One region of the Brevibacillus sp. BD137 genome, then DNA from elsewhere that is predicted to be linked to it. Evidence: a T-box and tRNA genes for the amino acid it is inferred to sense, from the RefSeq annotation. Region 1 holds a T-box; the other holds one or more tRNA genes.
The links. The T-box of region 1 lies ahead of tyrS (tyrosine--tRNA ligase). A T-box ahead of a tRNA ligase gene usually reads a tRNA of that ligase, here a tRNA-Tyr.
Positions count from the first base shown of each region.

Region 1 (4,427 bases):
CGCTTCCGAATATCGTGCAAACGATGTACGGACGAATTCCTTTTCGCTAGTAGTTGGGTATCAACCGAAGCTCATGCCTCGATTTATGAGTCAGCCTTCAGGTTTTTTGGCGACACATGTATGGACAGAGCATGCTGATGAGCAGACGCTGCAAACAAATCGGGCTGTTTATTTCGGTTCCGAGAAGATTTCATCGTCGGCACAAGCGACAGGCGGTTTTGTCAAACACCGGATTCCGGTTACGAAAAGCGTGTTTTACTCGAATCCTTATTTTCAAGCGAAATCGCCTGTCAATGTCGCCATTGCGCAAAGCCCTGAATTTTTGCAGTTTCTGGATGATCTGAATCAGAACGGCGATGATATTGGTCTACATACCCTCTATCCTTACGAAATCAGGCACTATCAAAAGACGACGGAAGATGCGTTGCAAGTAATGAAAGATCACTTCCAAAGCCGCACATGGATTGACCATGGGTATTTGAAGTCTAGCTTTGCCTTTAACGCACTTGACATCCAAACTGCGAATTACTTGGCGCATCAGTGGAAAAAATACGGCACATCATATTTTTGGCATTACAGCTCAGAAGATATCGCCAATCCCAATAATGGTCTTGATCTGTACCAATCCCAAAAAGGCGACTCCCTGCACACTCCTCTCTATTGGTGGCATCCGACAGTGACTGGCCCGTTTTATTCATGGTCGGCAGCCACCATTCCAGAGTATTCACTAAACCTGTATCGGGAGCAAAATCTCCAGCAGCTCATTCAAAATCGTGGGGTTTTTATCAACCATACCTACTTGGCGAGATTTCCATCCAAAAAGCAGGGCGGGAAATTTATCATTCGAGATGCCCAAGGAAACTGGATCATCCATCCCGATTTTGACCGCTTGCTGAAACGAATGGAAACGCTGCGCGATCAAGGCAAATTGCATTTGACAACCGTACGTGAAATCATGGATTATTGGCTCGCCCTCTCTCAAGTCAGAATGGAATATGCACCAGACGGCTCTATCATTCTGCACAATCGTGGCGAGCACAAGATTTCTGGTCTTTCCATGGCGACAAAAGCTTCGGAAGTCTATGTGAACGGGATGAAGCCGTCACAAAAGAAAGCGGATGGCGATCTTATCTTTTGGTTCGATCTGGAGCCGAATGCAGTTGCTATCATTGCTGCAAACAAATTGGATAGCATTGCATTCCCGAAATAAAAGGAAAACAAATACAAAAAGAAGCTTCCCTTCATTTTTCTAGGGAAGCTTCTTATTCCTTTATCTATTGAGACAATTTTACCAAGCTGTAGTTTTTCTTGCCTTTGCGGATAATGATGAAGCGGCCACCGATAGCAAGACTTGGTGTTACTTCCAGTTCCAAATCGGTTACGCGCTCGCCATTCATGGAGATAGCACCTTTTGTAATATCCTCACGTGCTTGACGTTTGGATGGCTCAATGCCGATCTCAACGAGCCAATCGACAATGTTCTTCGTTTCGAGGGTAGATTCGAATGTCGGCATTTCTTTGAAGCCTTGCTCGATTTCATCTGCCGACAGCGATTTAATATCGCCAGTAAACAAAGCTGCTGTAATGCGCTTCGCCTGCTCCAGCAATTCCTCGCCGTGGACAAATCTCGTCATTTCCTCAGCCAGCGCTTTTTGCGCCTCGCGTTTATGTGGCTCAGACTGTACTTTTTCCGCCAGCTCTTCAATTTGCTCTTTGGAGAGGAACGTAAAGTATTTCAAGTATTTCACAACATCGCGGTCATCGGTATTCGCCCAGAATTGGTAGAATTCGAATGGTGTTGTTTTGTTTGGATCGAGCCAGATGGCTCCTCCTGCTGTCTTCCCGAATTTCGTACCATCTGCCTTCAGCATCAAAGGAATTGTGAGACCGAATGCTTTGGCTTCTGATCCTTCTTTTTTGCGGATCAGATCGAGACCGCTCGTGATGTTGCCCCATTGGTCGGAACCGCCGATTTGTAGCTGAACATCTTCATGTTTGTACAGATGCAGGTAATCCAGCGATTGCAGAATTTGATAGGAAAACTCCGTAAACGAAATACCGCTTTCCAGTCTGCTCGACACAACATCCTTGGCAAGCATCGTATTGATGCTGAAGTTTTTCCCGTAATCCCGCAAAAATTCAATAACATTGATTTTGTGCGTCCAGTCGTAGTTGTTCACCAAACGGATTTGGTTGTCGCCTTCTGTAATGAACAGCTTTTTCATCTGTGCGGTGAGTTTGTCGACGTTCTCCTGAATTTGTTCCAGTGTTTGCAAAGAACGCTCCGATTGACGGCCGCTCGGATCGCCAATCGTACCTGTTGCACCACCGATCAAAATGACCGGGCGATGACCAGCAAGCTGGAAGCGTTTCAGTACCATGAACGGAATCAAGTGACCGATATGCATGCTGTCACCTGTTGGATCGACACCACAATATAACGAGACTGCTTTTTCATTCGTTAATTCTCGCAGCCCTTCTGCATCTGTTTGCTGATTGACGGCTTCGCGCCATTCGAGTTCGTCGATAATATTCACTGCCATACACTCCTTCAATCTCCTATGGTAAAAAACAAAAAATCGCCCCTTGTCTATTGTAGACATAGGGACGATTGAATAACCGTGTTACCACCCATCTTGCACCAATGGACCCAAGTGCTTGCGCAGGCCATTCATGCCACTCGTAGCGAGTTATCGTTCGCGATTCCGCTCGGCATTACCCGAGATACTCCAGAGTGTATTTCGCTCGCTTATTGTGTACCGGGTTCCATCAACCCCCGGCTTTCTAGGACAGGGAATAAGCTGCTACTGGGCTCTTTCAACGTATGTTTCATATGAAATTAAAGTCAGTATATTGAATTCAAATAGCAATGTCAACCATGTAGCAAGGATTCCGCTACGATCCCTTATTTTATTTTCGTGAGACCGTCAGAAGTCAGTTCATAAACAGTTGTGGCGACTTCATGTAAATACCGTCGATCATGCGAAATACTGATAATCACCCCGTCAAAAGCCGTTAACGCGCGGCAGAGAACAGGATTCGTCAAAGGGCTGATGTTTCGGGTCGGTTCATCCAGTATCAAGATTTCGCACTGATCCAAAATCATTTTTAACAAGAGCAATTTCGCTTTCTGTCCCCCAGACAAGTTTTGAATGGGTTGATGCATCTCATCTTTTGTAAATTTCATACTCCCTAAATGCGTATGCGCTTTTGTAATCGCATCTTTATTCCCCGTTCTTTCCAAGAACTCAATCGGTGTTTGGGTTGAATTCAGTCGATTTTCATAGTTTTGGGGCATATAACCGATCTTGAATGACGAGTGCTGAACGAGCTCATCCATGATTTTTTTCAACAACGTGGTTTTTCCGACCCCATTTTCTCCAATAATCGCAACTTTTTCTGGCCCCTTGATCGATAAATGAATCTGTTTTGATAGCAGTTTGTTCGCTATTTGCAATCCTTCCAATGAAAAGTCGAGGATTTGTTTACTGCCTGGCACATGTATCGCAGAATCAAATCGGAATTCGCTTGCTTCTTCCACACTTGGAGCCTCTACAAACGTTTCCGATGCTTTCTCCATGCGCTCTCTTTGATTTTTGAGAGACTTGATTTTCTTTTGCAAACGCGGATCTGACCGGGAAACGTTCCGATGTTGATGCTCTGCCTTATTCCAAACGTCATGCCATTTCTCCATTTGCTTTCGATGATCAGAAGCTTGCTTTCTGGCGATCTGTTCTTGTTTGTTCAAGTGGCTCGTGCGATTCGCGATGTAATTCTCATAGGGTTCTCTTGAAAACGTATATTTGGGTACTTGTTTGCGCTTCGTCAGTTCCATATGAAGGATACCGTTTGCTGTATTCGCAATAAATGTTTCATCATGCGATACATATAGAACAGGAATAGCCGTCTGTTGAATAAATTCTTCCAGCCACTCTATCGTTTGAATATCCAAATCATTCGTGGGTTCGTCCAGCAATAGTACATCAGGCTTCTGTGCTAACAGACTTAAAAAGCGGTATTTGAAACGCTCACCCCCGGACAGAACCCCCATCCTTTTATCTGAATCCAATGCATGAATGCCGAGGTCATCCATCGCTCTCACCAATTCTTTGGTCCATTGATTTTCCATAAAAAAATCGGCGATGGACATTTGTTTTTCTTCGTCCGATAGCTCCTGTGAGAGAAATCCCATGGAACATTCGTTTCTCCACACGTTACCTTCATATATACAATACTCGGCGATCATTTGTTCCGCGTATATCAATTTTAATAAGGTGCTTTTTCCATTTCCCTCTTCCCCGATGATGGCAATCTTGTCACCGGTTTGCAGGGTCAGATGCAAATTTTGAATGAGAGTCCTGTCGTCTTTTTGGTGGTAATCGTGATATTGTGCAGTTCAACCATGTGGATTCCCCATTTCATTTTTA
Region 1 is NZ_JAOTNO010000002.1:86,551-90,977, reverse strand. Features, by position in the region: gene ODZ53_RS04185 (hypothetical protein) at 1-1,210, shown strand, start outside; gene tyrS (tyrosine--tRNA ligase) at 1,275-2,543, opposite strand; T-box leader at 2,601-2,830, opposite strand; gene ODZ53_RS04175 (ATP-binding cassette domain-containing protein) at 2,906-4,342, opposite strand.

Region 2 (4,427 bases), 480 kb from region 1:
ATCTTCCTGGTTAAATGCATAGACTTTGCGCTTGCCTTTGGTAGTATCTGTTGCCTTTTGTAATGTCGTGATTACGGGCAAGCTCTGAAACTTGTCCCGCCAGTAGCGCTTGTCCTTTTCAAATCTCTCAGACTGAGCATAGGCATGCTCCCTGTCGACAAAAGCTTGATAAGCGTGTTCATCTCCTACATGAACGGTACCGCCTGCCAACAACGTGTCATAATAGTGAGCAATTTGTTCCGTCATGATTGAGATGGACCAGCCATCAGCAATCAAATGGTGCAGCTTTACAAAATACCCTGCTTCCTCGTCGCTCAGTTGGATCAGACAAAAGTAGAACAGAGGCTCTTGTCCGATTGAAAACGGCTTTGTAAACAAAGCTTGCAGGACTTGTCTGCACCGATCAGGGGCATTCGGTTCCTGTCTGAAATCAAACATCTGCAATGGCTGCGGTTCGTACTCTCCAACAAACTGAAGGACTGTTTCTTCCTCCTGATAGTTGAGTCGCAAGGTATCGTTCTTTTGAATGAACAGGTGAATGGCCGCTTCCAGTACATCCAGCTTCACCTTTCCTTGAACTCGCACCATCCCCCCTAACGTATGGATAGGAAGCTGTGGATGTAATTTTTCCGTATACCAGATACGCTTTTGTGGATGACTTAAAGGATAACCGACCTTCCATTGCTTCTTATCCTGGCGCAAAGAATATCCCCCTTTCTGAATTGTGTAGATGTAATCACAACTCAGACATGGTAAAAAATCAAATCGGTTACAAATACTTCCAATTTCAACTATATAGATGACTCTTCTATAGTGTCAAATGAATTTTCCATAAATTATTATTTCTGAAAATTGAGCTAATTCTATCTCTCTTTCCCCTTCTCTAGTGCTGCATAGATATAGAAAAAAATTTGTGCACTCTATTGATTTTGACTTTCTTTTCACGTAGGATAAAATGTAATATATTGACAAAATAATAAATCCCCGGAAGGATGAATGTGATTAGATGTCTGTGACACTTCGTGAAGTAACTTTGGAAAACTGGGAAGAGTGTATTGAACTGGAACCTACTCCCGAACAGAGCGAGTTTGTTGCCCCAAACCTTTACTCCATTGCTGAATCAAAGTTTCAAACTACATTTGTTCCTTTGGCCATATACCATGATGACACGATGGTTGGCTTTGTCATGTATGGGCTTGACCCTGACGATGGAAATTACTGGATTTACAGACTCTTAATTGATGCGAAGTACCAACGACTAGGCTATGGACGTACTGCCATTTCACAAGTCATTGAGATCCTGAAAGCAAAGGAAGATTGTCAAAAAATTGTCATTGGCTATGCCCCAGCCAATGTCGCAGCCGAAAACCTTTACGCTTCGCTCGGATTTCAAAAGAATGGCATGGTTTTGTTCGGCGAGACGATTGCAGAATTGAACTTTTAAGCGAGTTTTCATTACCCAAAAATGAAACAGCGGCGACCTAAGACATGAAAACCAAGTCTTAGACTCGCCGCTGTTTGAATTGTTTCCCGTATAGTAAAAAAGCACACCATCCATGTGTCTGTAAACATCATGGTTAGTGTGCATTCGTTTTTGATATGGTGCCGGTGAAGGGACTTGAACCCCCACGGTTTCCCTCACGATTTTGAGTCGCGCGCGTCTGCCATTCCGCCACACCGGCAAATGAACTATGAATAAGTTAACACATCATCGATAGAAAATCAATGGTGGGGAGAGACGGATTCGAACCGCCGAACCCGGAGGGAGCAGATTTACAGTCTGCCGTGTTTAGCCACTTCACTATCTCCCCACAATATGTGCTGTCTATCTTCTGCTATTCTCTTCAACCAGAAGCGACATTTATTAATTTATCATGAACTTTGTTTGACGTCAACATATTATTTTGATTAACTCTCTTTTTTCGCCAAGATCTCCTGTGCCCACTCGTGAAAGACGCGCAGTGCCTCATCTACTTCTTGAAAGATCGCTTCTCCCTCACAGGAGTATTCCGGGAAGTCAAGTATACGGTTTTTGCGAATCTTCACTTGCCCTTCTTCACATTTTATCTCCAAGAAGTAGGGAACAGCTTCATCTATTCCATAACTGTTTTCTAAAAATTCGTAGGTACGTACCCACTCCAAAATTCGAACTTCCGATGCTTTTAAGCGAAGCACCTGCTCCAAGGACATAATCGTTTCATTCCCGTAGTAATACATGTTATTCAGCCCTTCTGCATGAAAATGGACGGAGCCGTGACTCCGCCCTGTTATGGATGCAATAGATTAAATCGAGGAAAGTAGCTCTCTCAGCTCTTTGACAATCACTTGCTGGTAGCCAGTGCCTTCTCCATACTGCTCGAGCATTTCGGCACGCGCTACTTTAATCTTGTCTTCATAATCCGTGGCGTTTCGGTCCGGGTTTTGTTGTTTGAAAGCCGTCATGACAGCTTGGACATGCTTCGGTCGTGGTCCCCATTTTGCCAGAACATGTCCACCCGTGTCTGCGAAAATAACAACAGGGATCGCCCGACCGCCCATCGTAAGAAACTCATCCATGAGATCGAGGTGTTCTTCCATTACCATAATTTCCACTGGCATGTCTGTTTCTTTCAAGGCATGCAAGACGACTGGCAAGTTGCGAACGACGTCGCCACACCATTCCGCAGCCAAAATCAAGCATCTGAGGTCATCACGATGCTGGAGAGAAGCAAAAAACGCACGGTCTTGTTCATCCTCCCATGAAAATGCATCCGACCAGTTTTGGTATGTATCCTGATTTTTCGTCATGCTTTCCACAAACGCTTGTGGCTTGAGCCCCGTACGGAATTTATGTGCTACATTTGCCCCCATCTTTTCTCCCCCTTTTGTATCGCTGGCCTATTCTTGGTTTTTATTCGCTGCTTCGTTTGCTTCCTTTTCTTGATTAGCCAGCTCCATCATTTTTTGCAACAAAATATGCTGCGGCATGTGCATGAGGCGTTCCAAGGGTACCTGAAGTGCTTCCGCCAGCTTGACAGCCGTCTCCGGTGATATTTGTAATGGACGCATTTTTGCTCCTTTCCCTTGCTTTCATCAGTCCCTTCAGTATAATACACGGTTGTTAAAGCTGCCAGCATGCAAGCTATAAGTAGGTATTTTCATAACTAATATTCCCTTAATTTCTTAGGTAGTTGACTAAATATAAGTTCAACTAGTTCTCCAAGTGGTGCCCACTCCTCATCAGGTTCACACCACCACCGAATTTCAATTTTATTGAATCCTCTATTTACTTTTAGTATGAAAGAATGTCCATCTAGTCCCATACTATATCTTTGAGGAATAATACTAATCTTTGACTCACAAAGTATCTCCTCTATTTTTTCTGCTATACTTTGCTCAATTGGGACTTCTAACACTTCATATGGCTCCATGAATGAAAACGTAGCATACCTAATCGAATATTTTAATTTATCTTCTGATTCCTTTGTATGTCCAAGATGTAAATATATTTCATTAAAACTTGATGGTGAAAATAACAGTTCAAGCATTATAGAAAAATTTGGCTTAGACAACGCTTTGTATTGCTCAGACAAAATCATAGAATTTTGCATCCTTTATATTACTCTCCCTCTCTGGCTTCTCTAGCCTTCTTCAAATCGCATTACCCACTCCTTTTTATAGTTGCTCTTTTTCATTGCTTATTTCAATACTAGCTACCTTGTCTCCTTTTAATAGCACTCTTAACGATGGATAAAAATTATAATAGAATGCAACGTCTATATTTTGCTTTTCGTAGTGCCACAATGGAAAAGGCGTAGAGTTTAATATTCCTTTACTTGTTGTCTCCCCAAGTAGTTTTCGTACGGCTTCTGCTGAATCCCCAATATGAATAACCCCAAATGAAATATTCTCTTTAGTTAGTTCTCCTGAGCCGATTTCGCTATCGTCTTTTACAATCTTCATTTTTTTAAGGAGGTCTTCTTCAATTGTAACACTCCCATTTGAAACAGGCTGCACTTCAACATTTGAGCTGGTAGCAGCCGAAAATCCACCAAGTATTAAAAGTACTACTATACTCAAAAGTGCTTTTACTTTTGTCACATTCCCCCACTCCTAACTCCTCATAAAAACTGAAAAAAGAGCCACCCATAGGCAGCTCCAATTTTGAGACAGGCTGTAGAGCCCTTCTCACTTCGAAGGGACTCTCTCTCGTGAACAGAAGATTTCGCTCATAGAAAAGACAAGCTATTGCTTTTGCTTAGTGAGGATGCATGGTACACCAAAGCCGATCGCGCCGGGCTGGGACATCTGTTCCAGATATGCCAACCCTCGTGCACATTGCTGTTTGCATACTTGACATGTTTGGGACGTTACGATTCTTAGCTGTACTTGATTGGGGTGCTGTCGTGTATTCTTCTTCTTTACCTTTTTGCCCTTGGCCATCCGTT
Region 2 is NZ_JAOTNO010000002.1:566,768-571,194, forward strand. Features, by position in the region: gene edeP (edeine non-ribosomal peptide synthetase EdeP) at 1-702, opposite strand, end outside; gene edeQ (edeine self-resistance N-acetyltransferase EdeQ) at 1,007-1,444, shown strand; tRNA gene ODZ53_RS05920 (tRNA-Leu) at 1,601-1,682, opposite strand; tRNA gene ODZ53_RS05925 (tRNA-Tyr) at 1,727-1,811, opposite strand; gene ODZ53_RS05930 (hypothetical protein) at 1,909-2,217, opposite strand; gene ODZ53_RS05935 (thioredoxin family protein) at 2,284-2,850, opposite strand; gene ODZ53_RS05940 (YycC family protein) at 2,878-3,048, opposite strand; gene ODZ53_RS05945 (hypothetical protein) at 3,144-3,578, opposite strand; gene ODZ53_RS05950 (hypothetical protein) at 3,655-4,080, opposite strand; gene ODZ53_RS05955 (hypothetical protein) at 4,225-4,422, opposite strand.
Region 2: it encodes a tRNA-Tyr, which carries the amino acid that the T-box ahead of tyrS (tyrosine--tRNA ligase) is inferred to sense. The anticodon was not compared.